DNA from 3 places in the Sphingomonas taxi genome. Region 1 is predicted to be linked to each of the others. Evidence: riboswitches for the same ligand, from Rfam matches in the RefSeq annotation. Region 1 holds a riboswitch; each other region holds the start of a gene.
What was found. A riboswitch is a leader RNA that binds a small molecule or an ion and turns the genes downstream of it on or off. The one in region 1 is predicted to bind cobalamin.

Region 2: it holds a riboswitch for cobalamin, as region 1 does, so the genes downstream of both, MC45_RS17065 (TonB-dependent receptor plug domain-containing protein) here and MC45_RS06265 (TonB-dependent receptor) in region 1, are expected to answer to the same signal.
Region 3: it holds a riboswitch for cobalamin, as region 1 does, so the genes downstream of both, cobW (cobalamin biosynthesis protein CobW) here and MC45_RS06265 (TonB-dependent receptor) in region 1, are expected to answer to the same signal.

Annotation. Positions count from the first base shown of each region.
Region 1 covers NZ_CP009571.1:1,410,735-1,416,995, forward strand. The annotation lists gene dnaG (DNA primase) at 1-765, shown strand, start outside; gene rpoD (RNA polymerase sigma factor RpoD) at 765-2,801, shown strand; gene MC45_RS06265 (TonB-dependent receptor) at 2,932-4,974, opposite strand; cobalamin riboswitch at 5,143-5,378, opposite strand; gene MC45_RS06270 (hypothetical protein) at 5,711-6,028, shown strand; gene MC45_RS06275 (PepSY-associated TM helix domain-containing protein) at 6,025-6,261, shown strand, end outside.
Region 2 covers NZ_CP009571.1:3,738,552-3,744,812, forward strand. The annotation lists gene MC45_RS17050 (sensor histidine kinase) at 1-197, shown strand, start outside; gene MC45_RS17055 (response regulator transcription factor) at 197-880, shown strand; gene cobU (bifunctional adenosylcobinamide kinase/adenosylcobinamide-phosphate guanylyltransferase) at 974-1,495, opposite strand; cobalamin riboswitch at 1,524-1,727, shown strand; gene MC45_RS17065 (TonB-dependent receptor plug domain-containing protein) at 1,864-3,795, shown strand; gene MC45_RS17070 (aminotransferase class I/II-fold pyridoxal phosphate-dependent enzyme) at 3,795-4,769, shown strand; gene cobO (cob(I)yrinic acid a,c-diamide adenosyltransferase) at 4,766-5,368, shown strand; gene MC45_RS17080 (ABC transporter substrate-binding protein) at 5,365-6,177, shown strand; gene MC45_RS17085 (FecCD family ABC transporter permease) at 6,174-6,261, shown strand, end outside.
Region 3 covers NZ_CP009571.1:3,542,108-3,548,368, reverse strand. The annotation lists gene tgt (tRNA guanosine(34) transglycosylase Tgt) at 1-294, shown strand, start outside; gene MC45_RS16240 (hypothetical protein) at 296-484, shown strand; gene MC45_RS16235 (DUF5818 domain-containing protein) at 818-1,021, shown strand; gene MC45_RS16230 (hypothetical protein) at 1,018-1,293, shown strand; gene MC45_RS16225 (metallophosphoesterase) at 1,295-2,428, opposite strand; gene MC45_RS16220 (hypothetical protein) at 2,479-2,685, opposite strand; gene MC45_RS16215 (response regulator) at 2,866-3,237, shown strand; cobalamin riboswitch at 3,477-3,706, shown strand; gene cobW (cobalamin biosynthesis protein CobW) at 3,887-4,930, shown strand; gene cobN (cobaltochelatase subunit CobN) at 4,940-6,261, shown strand, end outside.

The DNA.
Region 1 (6,261 bases):
GCCGGCCCGCTCGACACGCCCGAGCAGCGCGCCGGGCTCAAGCAAAGGCTGCACGAGCTCGCCGCGACGATCGCCGACCCGTCGGTGCGCAAGGAATATGAGAACGAGTTCAAGAACCGCTTCTACGAGCATTTCGCGCCCAAGCGCCGCGCCTTCACCCCCGCCGCCCCGCGCGCGCAGGGTAAGCGCGGCCCCGACGGACAGTGGAAACAGCCGATCGCGCCGCCGACCGACGACGTGAAGGCGTTCCACGCCGCCGGCATCGATCCGGTCATCGCCAAGGCGATCCTCGCCGGGCTGATCCGCCACCCGGTCGAGATCGCGCGGCACATGGAGGTGCTCGGCAGCCTCAAGCTGATCGGCGGCGCGCTCGGCCGGCTGTTCGAGGCGGTGGTCGACGTCGCACTGGAGGACCAGGCGCTTGATAGCGCGCGTCTGCGCACCATATTGGCGAAATCCGGTTTTGATGCGATCGCAAGCGATTTGTTGAGAGCCGATACGATGCCCTATTCGTTCACGCAAAGCGGCGGCGATCCCGCCCGCGCCCGTGCCGACCTCGACGAAGCGATCGCCATCATGGTGGCGCGCCCGGAAGTCGACATGGCACTCGGTGAAGCGACCGCCTCGATGCAGGCGCACTTCACCGCCGAGGCGTTCGAACGACAAGTGGCGTTGGTGAAAGAGAAACAGGGCTTGGAGCTTCGACTTGCAAATCTGGTGCAGTCGAACGAAGACGCCCGATCGTTTGGATCCGAGGGTAATTGATGGCGAAGGTTAACGGTAACGGTGGCGATGAGGGTGCGGACGTGACCGACGCGCCGCTGATCGACCTCAATGACGCCGATATCAAGAAGCTGGTCGCCCGCGCCAAGAAGCGCGGCTACATCACCTACGACCAGCTCAACGAGGCGCTGCCCCAGGATCAGATGTCGTCCGACCAGCTCGAGGACATCATGTCCGCGCTGAACGAGATGGGCGTCAACATCGTCGAGAACGAGGAAGCCGGCGAGGACGGCGACGAGAAGGAGCAGGCCGAGGACGACGAGGCCGAGCCCGTCGAGGCCGACGGCGACGGCTCCGCCGCCCCCGCGCTCGAGACCAAGAAGAAAGAGACCGTCGATCGTACCGACGATCCGGTCCGCATGTACCTGCGCGAGATGGGCGCGGTCGAGCTGCTCAGCCGCGAGGGCGAGATCGCCATCGCCAAGCGGATCGAGGCGGGTCGCGACACGATGATCCTCGGCCTGTGCGAATCGCCGATCACCTTCAATGCCATCATCGACTGGTCGACCGCGCTCAACGAAGGCACGATGCAGCTGCGCGAGATCCTCGATCTCGACGCGATGCTCTCCAAGGGTCCGTCGGCCGAGCAGGTCGAGGGCGCCGAGGATGATGAATCGGGCGAGATCAGCGAGAAGACCGCCGGCGCCAGCTTCAAGGAAGAGGAAGAGCCCGAGGAGCCGTCGGCCGACGAGGACGATGAATCCGGCGAGGGCCGCGTGCCGCGCCCGTCGGACGACGAGGACGAGGACAATACGCTCAGCCTCGCGCAGATGGAGGAGACGCTCAAGCCGCAGGCGCTCGAGCGGTTCGCCAACATCACCGCGCTCTACAAGAAGTTCAGCAAGATCCAGCAGGCACGCCTCGACGCGATGCACGCCGGCGGCGAGCTGTCCGCCGCGGACGAGCGCAAATACCAGAAGCTGCGCGAGGATCTCACCGCCGAGGTCGAGAGCGTCCAGTTCCACAATGCCAAGATCGAATATCTCGTCGATCAGCTCTACGCCTTCAACCGGCGCCTGACCGCGCTGGGCGGCCAGATGCTGCGCCTCGCCGAGCGCCACAAGGTCAGCCGCAAGGACTTCCTCGACCGCTACGTCGGCCACGAGATGGACGACACGTGGCTGCAATCGGTCGGCAAGCTCGACAAGAAATGGACCGCCTTCGCCACCAACGAGGCCGATGCGGTCGACCGCATCCGCGGCGAGATCAGCGAGATCTCGCAGCAGACCGGCATGGCGCTCACCGAATTCCGCCGCATCGTCAACATGGTGCAGAAGGCGGAGCGCGAGGCGCGCATCGCCAAGAAGGAGATGGTCGAGGCCAATCTGCGGCTCGTCATCTCGATCGCCAAGAAATACACCAACCGCGGGCTGCAATTCCTGGATCTTATCCAGGAGGGCAATATCGGCCTGATGAAGGCGGTCGATAAGTTCGAATATCGCCGCGGTTACAAGTTCAGCACCTATGCGACCTGGTGGATCCGGCAGGCGATCACCCGTTCGATCGCCGATCAGGCGCGCACGATCCGCATCCCGGTGCATATGATCGAGACGATCAACAAGCTGGTCCGCACCAGCCGCCAGTTCCTCCACGAGCAGGGCCGCGAGCCGACGCCGGAGGAGATGGCCGAACGGCTGTCGATGCCGCTCGAGAAGGTGCGCAAGGTGATGAAGATCGCCAAGGAGCCGATCAGCCTCGAAACGCCGATCGGCGACGAGGAGGATTCGCACCTCGGCGATTTCATCGAGGACAAGAATGCGGTGATCCCGGTCGATGCGGCGATCCAGGCGAATCTCAAGGAGACGGTCACCCGCGTCCTCGCCAGCCTGACGCCGCGCGAGGAGCGCGTGCTGCGCATGCGCTTCGGCATCGGCATGAACACCGACCATACGCTGGAGGAAGTCGGCCAGCAGTTCAGCGTGACGCGCGAACGCATCCGCCAGATCGAGGCGAAGGCGCTGCGCAAGCTCAAGCACCCGAGCCGCAGCCGCAAGATGCGCAGCTTCCTCGACCAGTAACGCCGGCGACGATTGCGATTGCGAAGGGGCCGCCGGAGACGATCCGGCGGCCTTTTTCGTCCGGTGCAGCCGGGATTAGCAGGCGATGCTGGTCGCCCCACCTTTCCCGCCAACCCATGGCCTACCGATCCTAGAGATTGACGCGTGCCCCCAGGCGCAATGTGCGTGGCTCGACGACGCGGCTCAATCGGCCATCGGCTGGTCCCGAGGTATCGAATGCGGGAACGTACGACCCGTAAAAATAAGCGATGTCTTTGTCGCGGCTGTCGAAGAGATTGAGCACCTCGCCGTACAGTTCGAACCGCCCAAACTTGCGGGCGGCGCGGACGTTGGCGACGGTGCTGCCGGGATCGCGGACGCTATTGTCCTCGACCAGAGGATAAGGCCCGAGGTGACGGACTCTCACACTCGCCTCCCACGCGTCGAGCACCAATGCCATCCCGGCGGATGCGGCATTTTCGAATGCGTTGGGAATGCGATCGCCATTGTCATAGCGCGACCGGCTCGCCGTGTAGTTCCCGTCGATCGCGAGCCACGGCCGAGGCCGCCAGAATGCCACCAGCTCATAGCCGCGACGCTGGCTCGCGCCGGTCGGCTCGACGGCATTGGAGTCGCCGACGAAGCGCAATTCGCTGGCGACGTCGAGCCACCAATAGGTCGCGGTCAGCGTGACGCTCGGCAATTGCCACCGGACACCGACTTCACGTCCGCTGCCGCGAACCAGCACGGGCACTGGTGTTTCGACGTTCACTGCCCCGCGCACGTCGTTGGAGTGAAATCCACGGCCCCAGTTGCCGTAGAATTCCAAACTGGCGGCTGGAGAATAGGCGATCGACGCCTTGGGTGACAGGATCGCATCGTCGCCATTGCCCTCGCCGGCGACCACCGCTGCCTGATCCCGCGCGCGAACGACGTACCGGTAATAGTCACCGCGGACCCCGCCGATCAGCCGCAGCCCCGGAACCGGTGCCCAACTCGCTTCGCCGTAGAGCGCTGCCGACGCCTCTTCGACATGATAGCGGCCCAGCGACGACAGGAACGTCCGCGCACTGGTGCGATAGACACCGACGCTGCCAATATGATCGTAGCGCGCCTCGGTACCGAGCGCGACCCCGAGCGTGGGTGCGACCGTCCAGCGTTTCTCACCCCGCCCGCCGATGATCCAGCGTGTGTCGAATTGGCGGATTTGTGCGCTGGTCCCGTCGGGGTCTGTGTAGGTCGGGTTCGAATACATCGACCAATCATAGAACTGACCGTAAACGTTGGCGCGCCAGTCGGGCTGGCGGACCGCGATGTTGCCAATGAGCCGCGTCGTCTCGCCGCGCGCGGTCGGATCGGGTGAGCAGAACACGTCCTTGCAGCCCGGCGTGCCGATGATCCGTTCGGGTATTTGTTCGGTCGGACGCCAGGTCGCCCGATAGGCGTTGAGCGATGTCTCTATCCGACCTGCGCCGGCCGGAGCGATATACTTCGCGAAGCCCGAGGCATGGCGCAGATGTTCGGGCTCCTGCCAAGGGCCGTCATAGACTTTGGCCTGCGCGACCAGCGTGAGCTTGCCGGCACCCACATCGTCGATGGTCCCACCCGCCGCGATCCGGCCATAGCCATACGATCCACCCTCGACCGACAACCACGGCCGGGCGAAGCCGTCGATCGTGGTCATGTAGGCCGCGCCGGCGAGCGCGAAGTCGCCACCGTCGGCCCGGTACGGGCCTTTGCGGAAATCCTCGCGCGCGACGGTCTCGGGGATCAGGCCGTTGAGGTCGAGATAGCCCTGGCCGTGGCCATGGGTACGCAGGTTCATCTGCACCCCATCGATGGCGGTGGTGAAGTCCGACCCGTGATCGAGGTTGAACCCGCGCAGAAAATACTGGTTGGCCTTGCCGCTGCCCGAATGCTGCGCGGCAACCATGCCGGGGATCGCCTCCAGCAGTTCCGCGACGCGCAGCAAGGGTCGAACCAGCAGATCGGCACCGGCAACCGTGCCCTCGCTCGCCGCATGCGCGACGCCGATCTTCGCCTCGCCGCGACCGAACACGACGAGGTCGTTCTCCGCAGCGTCGGTCGAGGCAACCGCGCCATCTTGCTCCTGTGCCCGTGCCGGCGTCGTGCCGCACACCGTGGCGAACGCGACATAGCCAAGCCATGCCGCCCGTAATTCCAAAATCTTCATGTCCGTTCCCGCGCGCCAAGCGACATCGGACGGGGGCGTCCGCTGCGAACGGTCGGCGCGCGTCGGCAGGCGGACGCAAGCACCCGCGACACGAACCGATGCGACCCCCGCCGCTCGTTCGTCGCTCAGACGGAAGAACCGTGCCCCGACCATCCCCTGGACCAAAGCAAGAGCGACCAGACGCTGGCAGGTCTCCTGGCTCACGGGTCGTCGCTCGACATACGGCCTTCCCAGATCTTGCCGATGCGGCGTCGATCCAGTGGCTGCGCCCTGTCGAAAAGGGCGCGATGTACGTCTCGCTCGCCGCTTACAGTTGCAGGGACAGCCTCGGCATCGGGAGAATAACTCCCTCACCGCGTTCCCTTTTAAGTCCCTCCCGGGACACCAGCGCGATCATTGCCCGACCGATGATACCATCGTTCGGACGAGGAGACGTAGCTGGAGGTTTGCCGATCCGCAAGATCGCTGCCGGATGTCCGATGACTCCTGACCGTAGGATGCTGTCCTACACAACGTCGGCCTGCTACGCGCAGACGGTCTTTCTCATCGTAGCGACCGTTCGGGCAGTTATGACATCAAAAACGGAAACGATAGGACTGCATCGTTTCCGTTCAGGTGTCCATCTTGTCCATGTTGCCGCAATTCGGCCACATTCTCGGATGGCGAAACTTCGCTATTGATAGGCGTTCGCAAGACCGTCTATAGAGGCCGCCATGGCCGCTCCGACGACCCCCCGATGCTGATGCAGGCGAGCCCGCCCTGCCCGACCCCGACGCCGGCCGCGACGGCGCGCTGGTCGATGGTCGCGCGCTGCTTCACCGCATTGGTCGGTGGTTACGCCGCCGCGGCGGCGCTCGCCACGCTCCTTGCCCGGCTGCTGCCGATCGACCGGGCCGAGGCGACCGCGCTCGGCATGATCCTCTCCGTCCTGCTCTACGCGCTCATCGGGCTGTGGTGCTTCCACGAACCCCGACTCGGCCGGGTCGCCGCCTGGATATGGGGTCTGGCGATCGGCGGCGGCGCGCTGGTCTGGCTGCTCGGGTTGCGGCCGTGAACGGCAATCTGCGGCAGAATATGGCGTGGATCCACGGCTGGCTCGGGCTCGTCGCCGGCTGGATCCTGTTCGCGATGTTCCTGACCGGCACCGCGAGCTATTTCCGCCCGGAGATCACCCGCTGGATGCAGCCCGAGATCGCGGCGGCCCCGGTCCCGGCCGCCACCGCCGCACGCAGCGCGGTCGCCTATCTGCAAACCGTCGGCGCCGACGATGCGGCCTGGTACATCCTG
Region 2 (6,261 bases), 1.5 Mb from region 1:
ACACCTTCCGCCGCTTCGCCGGTTCGGATCGCGCGATCGGCGGCACCGGCCTGGGGCTGGCGATCGTCAAGGCGTTCGCCGCGGCGATGGGCATCGGCGTCGAGGCCGCGAACCGGCAGGACCGGCCGGGCGCGCGCTTCGGCCTGTCCTTTCCGGCGGCATTGATCGTGCGCGACATGGTGGAGGAAGGCGACTGATGGCGGCCAAGATCCTGGTGGTGGACGACGAACAGCCGATCCGCCGGCTGCTGCGCAACACGCTCGAACGCGCCGGCTATGCGGTGGTCGAGGCGATCAACGGCCGCGAGGCGCTGGCCGCGGTCGCCGCCGAGACGCCCGACGCGGTGCTGCTCGACCTCGGTCTGCCCGATCGCGACGGGCTCGAACTGGTGCCGCTGATCCGCCGGGCGGGCGATGCGGTGATCCTCGTCGTCTCGGCGCGCGACGCGACCGATCAGAAGGTCGCCGCACTCGATCTCGGCGCCGAGGATTACGTCACCAAGCCGTTCGACGGCGAGGAATTGCTTGCTCGGCTGCGCGCGGCGCTGCGCCACCGCGGCATCGATGCGGCGGCGGCGAGCGTGATCCGCCGCGACGGGCTGGAGATCGACCTCGACCAGCGCCTCGTCCGGCGCGGCGGCGAGGCGTTCCACCTGACGCGCAAGGAGCATGACGTGCTCGCGGTGCTTGCCCGCCACCCCGGGCGGGTGGTGACGCACCAGCGAATCCTTGCGGCGGCGTGGGGCGGCGACGACGATCCGCGGGTGGAATATCTGCGCATCGTCGTGCGCAACCTGCGCCTGAAGCTGGAAGAGCCGAACGCGACCGGGAGCGTGATCGCCAACGAACTGGGCGTGGGATATCGGTTGCTGGTGGGGTGAAAGAGGGGGGCGACCGTTCGCCCTGAGCTCGTCGAAGGGCAGGTGGGTCTCACCGTGCTTCGACAGGCTCAGCACGAACGGGTCAGGGGCGGATCAATCCCTCCCCGGAAACGGCTGCAACGGCAGCACCATGCCGGCGGCGACGAAATAGACCTGGCGCATCGCGGTGGCGACCTGCTGGTTGAGCCGGCCCGCGGCGTCGCGGAAGGCGCGGCCGAGCGGATGGTCGGGGACGATGCCGAGGCCGACCTCGTTGCTGACGACGAACAGCGGCAGCGGGGTTGCGGCGAGCGCGGCGAGCAGGGCGTCCGACCGCGCCGCCACGTCGTGCTCGCCGAGCATCACGTTGGTCAGCCAGAGCGTCAGGCAGTCGATCAGGATCGCGCCATCCTCGATTGCGGCGATCGCCTCGGGCAGCGCGAGCGGGCATTCGACGGTCGTCCAGCGCGTGTCGCGGTCGGCGCGGTGGCGGGCGATCCGGTCGGTCATCTCGCCGTCCCACGCCTCGGCCGTGGCGAGATAATGGAGCGGGCCGGCGCAGCGCTCGGCGGCGGCCTGCGCCAGCCGGCTTTTGCCCGAGCGGGCACCGCCCAGGAACAGCGTCTTGGCTGCGATCATCTTGCCTTCGTCTCCGCGGGGTTCTAGGGGCGCCAATGCGACAGGTTCCCAGAGATGGGATGAAAAGGGAACCCGGAAGCGAGCCTTGAGGCTCGCCGGCCGGGGCTGCCCCCGCAACTGTGACCGGCGAGCCCTGCTCCCCGCGCGCCACTGGATCATCCCGATCCGGGAAGGCCGGGCAGGGCGACGACCCGCGAGCCAGGAGACCTGCCCGTCGCGGTTGTCCTTCGTCCGGACGGGGTGTGCCGGCACGATCGAGGATTTCCTCGCGAGACGACGATGTTGGGGGCGTTGCGCGGCGGACAGACCGGTTCCGGCGAAATCGCGGTGCGTGCTCCCGTTGTTGCAACGAGGGGGAAACCATCGTGAAGAACTACGCCTGTCTCATCCTGCTGCCGTGCATCGCGGCCGCGACACCTGCCTTCGCCCAGACCGCGCAATCGACCAGCGGCCTTGAGCAGGTCGCCGACGCCGGCAGCGACATCCTCGTCACCGCCAATCGCGAGGCGCGACCCGCTTCCACCGTCGGCCAGGCGGTGACCGTCCTCGACACCGCGACGATCACCCAGCGGCAGGCGGTGGTCGTCGCCGACCTGCTGCGCCAGACGCCGGGCGTCAGCGTGACGCGCAACGGCGGCGTCGGCACCGCGACCTCGGTCAACATCCGCGGCGCGGAGAGCGATCAGACCGTCGCGCTGATCGACGGGATCAAGCTCAACGATCCCTCGTCGCCGGGCGGCGGCTTCGACTTCGGCGGGTTGCTGATCGGCAATATCGCGCGGATCGAGGTGCTGCGCGGCGCACAATCGGTGCTGTGGGGCAGTCAGGCGATCGGCGGCGTCGTCAACCTCATCACCCGTCAGCCGACCGAGCAGGTCGCGGTCAACGCGCGCGTCGAGGGCGGCTGGCACGAGACCGGGCAGGGCTTCGCCAACGTCTCTGGCAAGATGGGGCCGGTGTCGGCGAGCCTGGGCGGCGGCTATTACACCACCGAGGGCATCTCGGCCTATGCCCCCGGCACGGAGCGCGACGGTTACCGCAATTATGCCGCCAACGGCAGCCTCGGCATCGCGCTGGCGCCGACCGTCTCGGTCGATGTGCGCGGTTTCTATTCCAACGGCCGCACCGATATCGACGGCTTCCCGCCGCCGACCTTCGCCTTTGGCGATACGCGCGAATATGGCACGAGCGAGCAATGGACGGGCTATGCCGGACTCAATGCGGCGCTGTTCGACGGCCGGTTCCGCAACCGCTTCGGCTATGCGCACACCGATACCGACCGGCACAATTACGATCCCGACGGCACGCCGACCGAGACGTTCGCCGGCAAGGGGCGCAACGACCGGATCGAATATCAGGGCGTCGCCGATCTTGGTTCCGCGGTGTTCGCCACCTTCGGCGCGGAGCGCGAGGTGTCGCGCTTCACGACGGCGAGCTACGGCGGACCGGCGACCCGGGGGCGGGCGCGGATCTTCAGCGTCTACGGCCAGCTCGCAATGACGCCGATCGCCGGACTGACCGCGACCGGCGGCGTGCGCCACGACGACCACAATATCTTCGGCGGAGCGACGACCGTCTCGGCCAGCGGCGTCTATTCACCCAACGATGGCGCGACCGCGTTCCGCGCGAGCTATTCCGAGGGGTTCAAGGCGCCGACCCTGTATCAGTTGCAGAGCGAATATGGGAATGCGCGGCTCAACCCCGAACGCTCGCGCGGCTGGGACGCGGGCGTGGCGCAAAAGGCGCTCGACGGCGCGGTCGAGGCGAGCGTGACCTATTTCCGCCGCACCTCGTTCGACCTCATCAATTTCGTGTCCTGCGACACGTCCGTGGGGATTTGCGCCGACCGGCCGTTCGGCACCTATGACAATGTCGCGCGGGCACGGGCGCAGGGCGTGGAATTCGCGCTGACGCTCCGCCCGGTCGAGGCGCTGACGGTCAGTGCCGCCTATACCTATCTCGACGCCAAGAACCGCTCGACCGGCACCGCCAATGCCGGCCGCGATCTCGCCCGGCGGCCGGACAACAGCGTATCGGTGAACGCCGACTATCGCTGGCCGTTCGGGCTGACCACCGGCGCGACCGTCACCGCGGTGGGGGACAGTTTCAACAACGCATCCAATTCGCAGCGGCTCGACGGCTATGTCGTCACCGACCTGCGCGCGTCCTTCCCGATCGTCGATCATGTCGAGGTCTATGGCCGGATCGAGAATGCGTTCGACCAGCGTTATCAGACGATCCTGCAATACGGCCAGCCGGGGCGCGGCGCCTTCGGCGGCGTCCGCCTGACCTATTGATGATCGAACCGCGCGCTCCTGTCCCCCATCCCTGGGCCACCTTCTGCGCCCATGGCGGGCGGGTGGCGGCGGCGCGCGCGGCGTTCGGCGGCGCGGACTGGATCGACCTGTCGACCGGCATCGCGCCATGGTCTTGGCCGGTCGACACGCTGGCGGGGCTCGATCGTCTGCCCGAGCCGGCGGAGATCGCGGCGCTGGAGGCGGCGGCGGCGCGGGCGTTCGGCGTCGCCGACCCCGCGCAGGTCGTCGCTGTGCCGGGGACCGATCTGGCGATGCGGCTGCTCGCACCGCTGATCGGCGCGCGCGCGCCGGCGGTACGCCATCCCGGCTATGCCGGCCATCGCGCGGCATGGCCGGGGGCGGAATTGGTGGCGGAGGGGCCGGGCGACCATGACCTGTTCGTGCTGGCGAGCCCGGCCAATCCCGACGGGCGCCTCGCCGGCCCGGTGGATCTGCTGGCCGCGCCGATGACGCTGGTGCTCGACGAAGCCTATGCCGATCCCGCCGCCGGTCTGTGCCCGCACGCGTCGGACCGGCTGATCGTGCTGCGCTCGTTCGGCAAATTCTACGGCCTGCCTGGCTTGCGGCTCGGCTTCGTGGTGGCGGGGGATCGAATCGCCGGCGGGCTGCGCGCGATGCTCGGCGACTGGCCGGTGTCGTCGCCGGCGGTGGCGATCGGCACCGCCGCCTATCGCGATATCGCGTGGCGGCGTGCGCAGGCGAGCCGCATCGTCGAGACGGGCGCGCTGCTCGACACGGTGCTGCACGAAGCCGGGCTGGCGCTGGCCGGCAGCGCGCCGTTGTTCCGGCTGGTCGCCTGCGACGATGCCGCCCGACTGTTCGGGACGCTCGCGCATCATGCTATCCTGACCCGCCCCTTCGCCGATCGGACCGACCGGTTGCGGATCGGCCTGCCGCGCGGTGCGACCGCGCTCACCCGCCTCGCCGCGGCCCTCGAGGAGTATCGCTCATGACCGACGACTATGCCCGCCACAACGCCCGCATGGCGAAGGTCGCCGCGGCGCGCGAGAAGATGCAGGCGCGCCGCACGCTCGAACGCGGGCTGCTGATCGTTCACACCGGCAACGGCAAGGGCAAGTCGTCGTCCGCCTTCGGCATGGCGATCCGCAGCATCGGCTGGGGGCTGAAGGTCGCGATCCTCCAGTACGTCAAAGGCAAATGGGAGACGGGCGAGCGCAATTTCTTCGAGGCGCATCCCGATCTCGCCACCTTCGAGGTGATGGGCGAGGGCTTCACATGGGACACGCAGGACCGCGCGCGCGACATCGCCGCGGCGCAGGCGGCGTGGGAGCGGTCGAAGGCGATGATCCGCGATCCCGAGATCGATTTCGTCATCCTCGACGAGCTCAACATCGTGCTGCGCGACGGGACGCTGCCGATCGACGATATCGTGGCGTTCCTCAAGGAGCGGCCGCTGACCAAGCATATCTGCATCACCGGCCGCCACGCCAAGCCCGAATTGCTGGCGATCGCCGATCTGGTCACCGAATTCGGTGAGGTGAAGCATCCGTACAATGCCGGGTTCAAGGCGCAGAAGGGCGTCGAATATTGATCCGGCCGCTCGCCATCGCGCTCGCCGCGCTGCCGCTGGTGTCGGCGGCCCCGCCGCCGCGGCCGCCGCGGATCGTATCGATCAATCCGTGTATCGACGCGGTGCTGATGCACGTCGCCGACCCCGCGCAGATCGCCGGGATCAGCCATTATTCGCAGGACCCGCGTGCGACCTCAATCCCGCTGGCGCAGGCGAGGCGCTTCGCCGCAACCTCGGGGACGGCGGAGGAGGTGGTGGCGCTGGCGCCCGACATGGTGCTGACCGGCCCGCACGTCGCGCCCGCGACGATCGCGGCGCTGACCCGGATGAAGATCCGCATCGTCCAATATCCAGTGCCGGACACGGTCGCGGAAAGCGAGGAGCAGGTGCGCGATATCGCGCGCGTCGTCGGCCATCCGCAGCGCGGCACGGCGTTGGCGGCGCGGATCGCGGCGGCGGCGCGGCCGGCGGCGGTGACGCCAGTGCCGGCGCTGATCTGGCAGTCGGGCGGGCTGGTGCCGGGCAGCGGCACATTGTCCGCCGACTTGCTGCGCCGCGCCGGGTTTCGCGACATGAGCGCGACCTACGGCCTCAAGAAATGGGACGTGCTGCCGCTCGAATATCTCGTTGCGCGGCCGCCGCGCGTGCTGCTGTCGACCGCCGCGGCCGACGTCGGCGAGGACCGGATGACGTCGCATCCGGCGGTGCGGCGGCTGGCGGGACGGATCACCGTCGCGCCCTATCCGACGCGGCTGATGAATTGCGGCGGGCCGACGATCATCGCGGCGATGGCGCGGCTGCGGCAGGTGCGCGGGGGATTCGGGGCATGACGCGGCTCAATATCGGACTGCTGGTCGCGCTGTTTGCCGTCGCGGCGCTGTCGGTCGCGGCGGGCAAGGTGTGGGTGCCGTGGG
Region 3 (6,261 bases), 1.7 Mb from region 1:
GGGCAGGCCTTTACCCGCGACGGGCCGATCAACCTGCGCAACGCCAGATTCGCCGAGGACCAGGGGCCGCTCGACGCCGAATGCGCCTGCCCCGCCTGCACGACGTGGAGCCGGGCCTATATCCATCATCTCGTCCGGTCCGGCGAGATTCTCGGCGCAATGCTGATGACCGAGCATAACATCTGGTTCTACGAATGCTTGATGGCGGACCTGCGACGCGCCATTGCAGCCCAGGAACTGACCCCGTTCGCGAACGCGTTCCGCGCGCGCTACAAGCGGGGCAAGGGAGAGTAATATGTCGGATCAGCCCAATGAGATTCTCGCCGCGGCCGCCGCGGCCAAGGCGCAACAGGATGCCGCCGCGAACACGCGCGATCCGTCGACCAAGAGCCATTGGCCGATGCGGATCATCGGTGTCGGCATCGGCTCCGCGGCGGTGGCGGCAGCGGTGCTGTTCGCCAACTCAGGCAAGAAGCGCGACTGACCGACCCGGAGCGCCGCCTTCGTGCGATTGCAAACTTTGCATGTTGAGCGCTACCATTTGCACTTGCGACATCGGGTGCTGCGCTGCACAAAGAGCGTGCCTTTCAGGCATCCTCTCCTAAAAACTTTTACGGCCGGTCGTTTCGATCGGCCTTTCTTTTTGTCCCGATCTCCGGCAGGTTCCAGTTACCGTGTCCGGGCGGATCGAAACAGAAACGGCAGGAGAGGAGCCGCCGGCAAGACCGGCAACGGCCCGACCGGTTGGGCGGGGGATCGAGCCTTCGGCTCTCCCCCGCCGCCTGTTCCGGCATCCCAGCACGAGGCCCAATTCCTTATGATCGCAATCGGAACCCGGGTCGATGAAACCGGCACGTTGATCCGCGACGGCGGCGCCTTCTACCTGCGCCGCGATTCGGGCGGACGGTTCGAGCTGGAACTCCATCGCACGCCGGTCGATCTGGTCGAGAAGCGCGTGCGGCTGGTCGGCACGTTGGTCGGGCCGGATCTGGTCAATGCCGACGGCGTGGCCCCGGTGTGAGGACCCCGCCCCCTTCCGACGATTATGCCCGCGGCCGGCGCGACGGATTGCGGCTGGCGCTGGCGATCCTCGCCGTCGAAGAGGCGAAATGGGCGGCGTTGCTCGGCGAGAGCCCGTCGTGGCGGACCAATGCGACGCGCGAGGTGCGCTACAAGACGCTCCAGGTCGCGCAGACCCGCGTGCAAACCGCGCTCAACCGTCTCACGCCGAAGGGCGAAGCGGCGGCGATCGACGCCGAACTCGCCGCCGCGCTCGACAAGCTCGGTCTGTAGCTCAGCCTCCGCCCGGTGCGGCGCGGAGCGTGATCCGGGTGATCTCCGGCGGGCGGCCGAGGCGCAGCGCGAAGCCCGGCCACAAGCCGGTGCCGTTGCTGACGTAGAGCGTCATGCCGTCCACCGCATACCGGCCCGACACGAAGCCGCCGTTCGCGGGCCTGAACAATCGGTCGAGCCCGACGATCATCCCGCCATGCGTGTGGCCGGACAATTGCAGCGCGACCCCGCGCGCCGCCGCCCGACGCGCATTGCGCGGCTGATGGTCGAGCAGGAGGACCGGCGCGCCCGGCGGGCGGCGCGACAGTGCGGCGTCGAGATCGGGGCCGGGCTCGCCATGCGACGGCGCGGAGGCGTCGGTGACGCCGGCGAGCACCAGCCCGTCGCCGCCACGCGCCAGCACGCGATGCGCATTCGGCAGCATGCGAAAGCCGAGCCCGGCGAGGTGCCGCATCCAGCCGCCGTAATCGAAGAAATATTCGTGGTTGCCGGGAATGGCGTAGACGCCATCGGGCGCGCGCAATCCGGCGAGCGGGGCGACGTCGGCGCGGCGCATGTCGACCGATCCGTCGATGAAGTCGCCGGTGACGACGATCAGGTCGGCCCCCGCGGCATTGGTGCGATCGACGACGGCCCGGGTCCAGCGTTGCGGAAACAGACGGCTGATGTGCAGGTCGGTGAGCTGGACCAGCCGGTAGCCGTCGAACGACGGCGGCAGGTCGCGCACCGCGACGGTGATGTCGCGCACCGGCGGCACGCGGATCGCCCCGGCAACGCCGACCGCGCCGAGCAGCGCCGCGACGCCGGCGATGCCATAGCGGGCCGCATCGGGCGCCCCCAACACCTCGCGCCGCACCACCATCGTAGCGAGCGTGCCGAGATCGAGCACGATCTGCAGCAGCGCGAGCAACAGGATGGCGCCGAAGGCCCAGTTGAACAGGATGACGATCGCGCGCGGGAATTCCGGCGCGAACACCGATCCCGACGAGAGGCGGCTCCATAAATGATATTGCGAGGCGGCGAGCAGCGTCACCGCGACGCCGCCCTTCGCCCAAAGCGGCAGGGACAGCGGCAGCAGCCAACGGACGATGACGTACAGGGACGGCGTCGCAAAGATCAGGTGGAAGATCGTCATTCTCCTTGCGGCACCGTGCCGCCGCTGCCTCGCAAGCGCCGTCCCGTCGCTCAGCTCGGGTGGGCGGCGCTCTCGGCGGCGGCGTCGCTGGCATCGGTCGGCGTCACCGCGACCGCACCGACATCCGCCTCGGCCTGTTCGGCGAGCTTCATCTGCTCATAGGCGATCTCGAGATCGGCGACACCCGATCCGGTCGGCTGGATCGGCAGGTCGCCGTAGCTTTCGGCGGGGCCATTCTGGTCGGTCGTGTCGGTCATCATTCTCTCCTCGTGCGCGGCGTCAACGCACCGTGCCGGGGACCGGACGCATCGCCCGTCGAACATGCGGAGAATGACCTCTATCAGGAACTTAGATCAGCATGACGCATTAGGAGCCGGTTCGGGAGACGGCGTCGCCACCTCTGGCCTGCCGCCCCCCGGATACTGCCGGGAGCGGTCATGACCCATGTGCTGATCATCGAGGATTCCTATTTGTTCGGCCAGTTCGTCGCCGACGCCGCGGTGCTCGCCGGTGCCGGCAGCACGGAGATCGTGGAGACGCAGGAAGCGGCGGAAGCGGCGGCGCAGCGTTGCATGCCGGGCATGATCATCGCCGACGTCAAGCTCGTCCACGGCTCCGGGGTTCGTGCGGTCGAGCGGATCGTCAAGGGGCGCCGCATCCCGATCCTCTACGTCACCGGCTATCCCGAACGCTGCGGCGAATGCCCGCCGGGATCGACGGTGATCGAAAAGCCGGTGTCGCACGATACGCTGCAACGCTCGATCAGCCGGCTGATCGAGGATGAGGCCGCGCACCTCGCGGCGCATTGACGGGGCGGGGTGGAGCCGCCACCGGCATGATGCGGCGACGGCTCCGACAGTCCTGGAGAACTGCACACGAAGGATCGGGAGAACCCTTCCTGCTGCGCACGGGCTCTAATGGTTAACGGCGGCAAGTCGACCGGAAACGGGCTATGTACGAAACCGTACACAGCGATCGCCGTCTGCCCCCGCCTGCGCGATTGGCAAAGCCGGCGGTAGCGGCTAAGTCGACCGGCGGCGCCGGTTCCCGGTGCCATGATCGCGTCGGTGCCCTTCGCAAGAGGGCGTAAATGGGAATGCGGTGCGGGGCCTCGGCTCCAATGCCGCGGCTGTCCCTGCAACTGTAAGCGGCGAGCGACGGACACATGCCTTCCCCCGCGGGAAGGCGGCCACTGGCAAGGGTTCGCCCGACCCGGGAAGGCCGTGCCCCGAGCGACGACCCGCGAGCCAGGAAACCTGCCGGCGATAGGGTCGCTCTTGCTTCGGTCCAGGGGATGGCCGGGGCACGGTGTTCCGTCTGAGCGACGAAGACCCATGCGGTTGGCCCGCATCGGTGCGTGGCGCGGGCGACATGCGAAGCGCCCGTCCGTCGCTCGCGCATCGGCGATATGTGGCCCCACCGTGTTCTCGTCGTCGCGGCGCTCGCGAAGGAACATCCGTGGCCGATCCACAGCTCGCCAAGATCCCCGTCACCATTGTCACCGGCTTCCTTGGCGCCGGCAAGACGACGCTGATCAGCCATCTGATCCGCAACGCCAACGGCCGCCGGCTCGCGGTGGTGGTCAACGAATTCGGCACCTTGGGTGTCGACGGCGACATCCTGAAGGGCTGCGCGATCCCCGATTGCCCGGCGGAGAATGTCGTCGAGCTGGCCAATGGCTGCATCTGCTGCACCGTCGCCGACGATTTCATCCCGACGGTGGAGACCTTGCTCGCGCTCGACCCGCGCCCCGACCATATCCTCATCGAAACCTCCGGGCTCGCGCTGCCCAAGCCGTTGCTGAAGGCGTTCGACTGGCCGGCGATCCGCTCGCGCATCACCGTCGACGGCGTCATCGCGCTGGCCGACGCCGAGGCGGTCGCCGCCGGTCGCTTCGCTACCGATGTCGCCGCGCTCGACGCGCAGCGCGCCGCCGATCCGGGGATCGACCACGAGACGCCGCTGGCGGAGGTGTTCGAGGACCAGCTCGCCTGTGCCGACATGGTGCTGCTGACCAAGGCCGACCTCGCCGGGCCGGAGGGCGTCGCCGCCGCCCGCGCGGTGATCGCCGCCGAGGCGCCGCGGCCGGTGCCGGTGGTCGAGCTGGTCGACGGCGTGATCGATCCGGCTGTGATCCTCGGCCTCGATGCCGCCGCCGAGGACGACATCGCCGCCCGCCCCTCGCATCATGACGGCGAGGACGAGCATGAGCACGACGATTTCGACAGCCTCGTCCACGAAATCGGCGAGATCGACGATCCCGCCGATCTGGTCGCGCGGATCGAACGGCTCGCGCGCGAGTCCGACGTGTTGCGCGTCAAGGGCTATGCGGCGGTGCGCGGCAAGCCGATGCGGCTGCTCGTCCAGGCGGTCGGCGCGCGGGTGCGGACGCAATACGACCGGCCGTGGCGGCCGGGCGAGGCGCGCGCTACCCGGCTGGTCGTGATCGCCGAGCGCGACCGGATCGACCCCGCGACGATCGGGCCCGTGCTGAACGGCTGAGCCCCCACGATGCACGTCGTCTTCCGCGAGAGCCACGGCCTGGAGGAGACCGCGACGCCGCGCGATCTCGGCCAGCGGCCGGCGGATCTCGTCGTCCTGTCCTTCTCCGACAGCGACCTCGGCGCATTCGCCGCGGGCTGGCATGCCGCGCGCGGCGGCGGCGTGCCGTTGCCGTCGCTGCGGCTCGCCAACCTCGCTGATCTCGCGCATCCCCTGTCGGTCGACACCTATGTCGAGCGGACGCTGGCGGGCGCGAAGGGCATCCTGATTCGGCTGATCGGCGGGCGGTCCTATTGGTCCTATGGCCTGCAACAGGTCGAGGCGCTGGCGCGGGCGCAGGGCATCGCGCTGGCGGTGCTCGCCGCCGACGGGCGCGAGGACGCCGCGCTGGCCGCCGCCTCGACGGTGCCAGGCTCGACGCTCGGCCGGCTCGCCGCCTTGTGCGACACCGGCGGCGCGGTCGCTGCACAGGCGGCGCTGGCGCAGCTCGCGCTCGCTGCGGGGCTGGCGGCGGGACCGGTACGCGGCGTGCGTGCGGTTCCGCCGGTCGGCGGCTGGACGCAGGCGGACGGCGTCACCTGCCCCGCGGCGCTCGCGATGCGACCGGAGGCGCGGCCGCGGGTGCTGCTCACCTTCTATCGCTCCTATCTGCTCGCCGCCGATCTCGACCCGGTCGTAGCGCTCGCCGGGGCGCTGGCGGCGCGCGGCTTCGACGTCGTCCCGCTGTTCGCGCCGTCGCTCAAGGACGCGCACGCGCGCGGCTGGATCGCACGATGGGTCAAGGCGCTGGCCCCGGTCGCGATCGTCAACGCCACCGCCTTCTCGGCGCGCGACGAGACCGAGTCGCCGCTCGATGGCGCGGACGTGCCGGTCTTCCAGGTCGCGCTCGCCACCTCGACGCAGGCCGCCTGGGCCGAGAGCACGCGCGGCCTGTCGCCCGCCGATCTCGCAATGCATGTCGTCCTGCCCGAAGTCGACGGTCGCATCTTCGCCGGGATCGCCAGTTGCAAGCAGGATGCGGTGCGCGACCCCGATCTCGATTACGCCCGCCGCGCGCATCGCGCCGACCCCGCCCGCATCGCGGCGATCGCCGATCGCGTCGCCGCCTGGGTCTCGCTCGGGCGGACCGCTCCGGCGGCGCGGCGGCTGGCGCTGATCCTCTCCACCTATCCCGGCAAGAGCCACCAGATGGCGCATGCGGTCGGGCTCGACGCGCTCGCCTCTGCCGAGGCGATGCTCGCCGATCTCGCCACGGTCGGGCACGCGGTCGCCGCCGGGGCGCCGCTGGCCGAGGCGTTGGCGGCGGAGCGGCTCTGCTGGCCGGTCGTCGC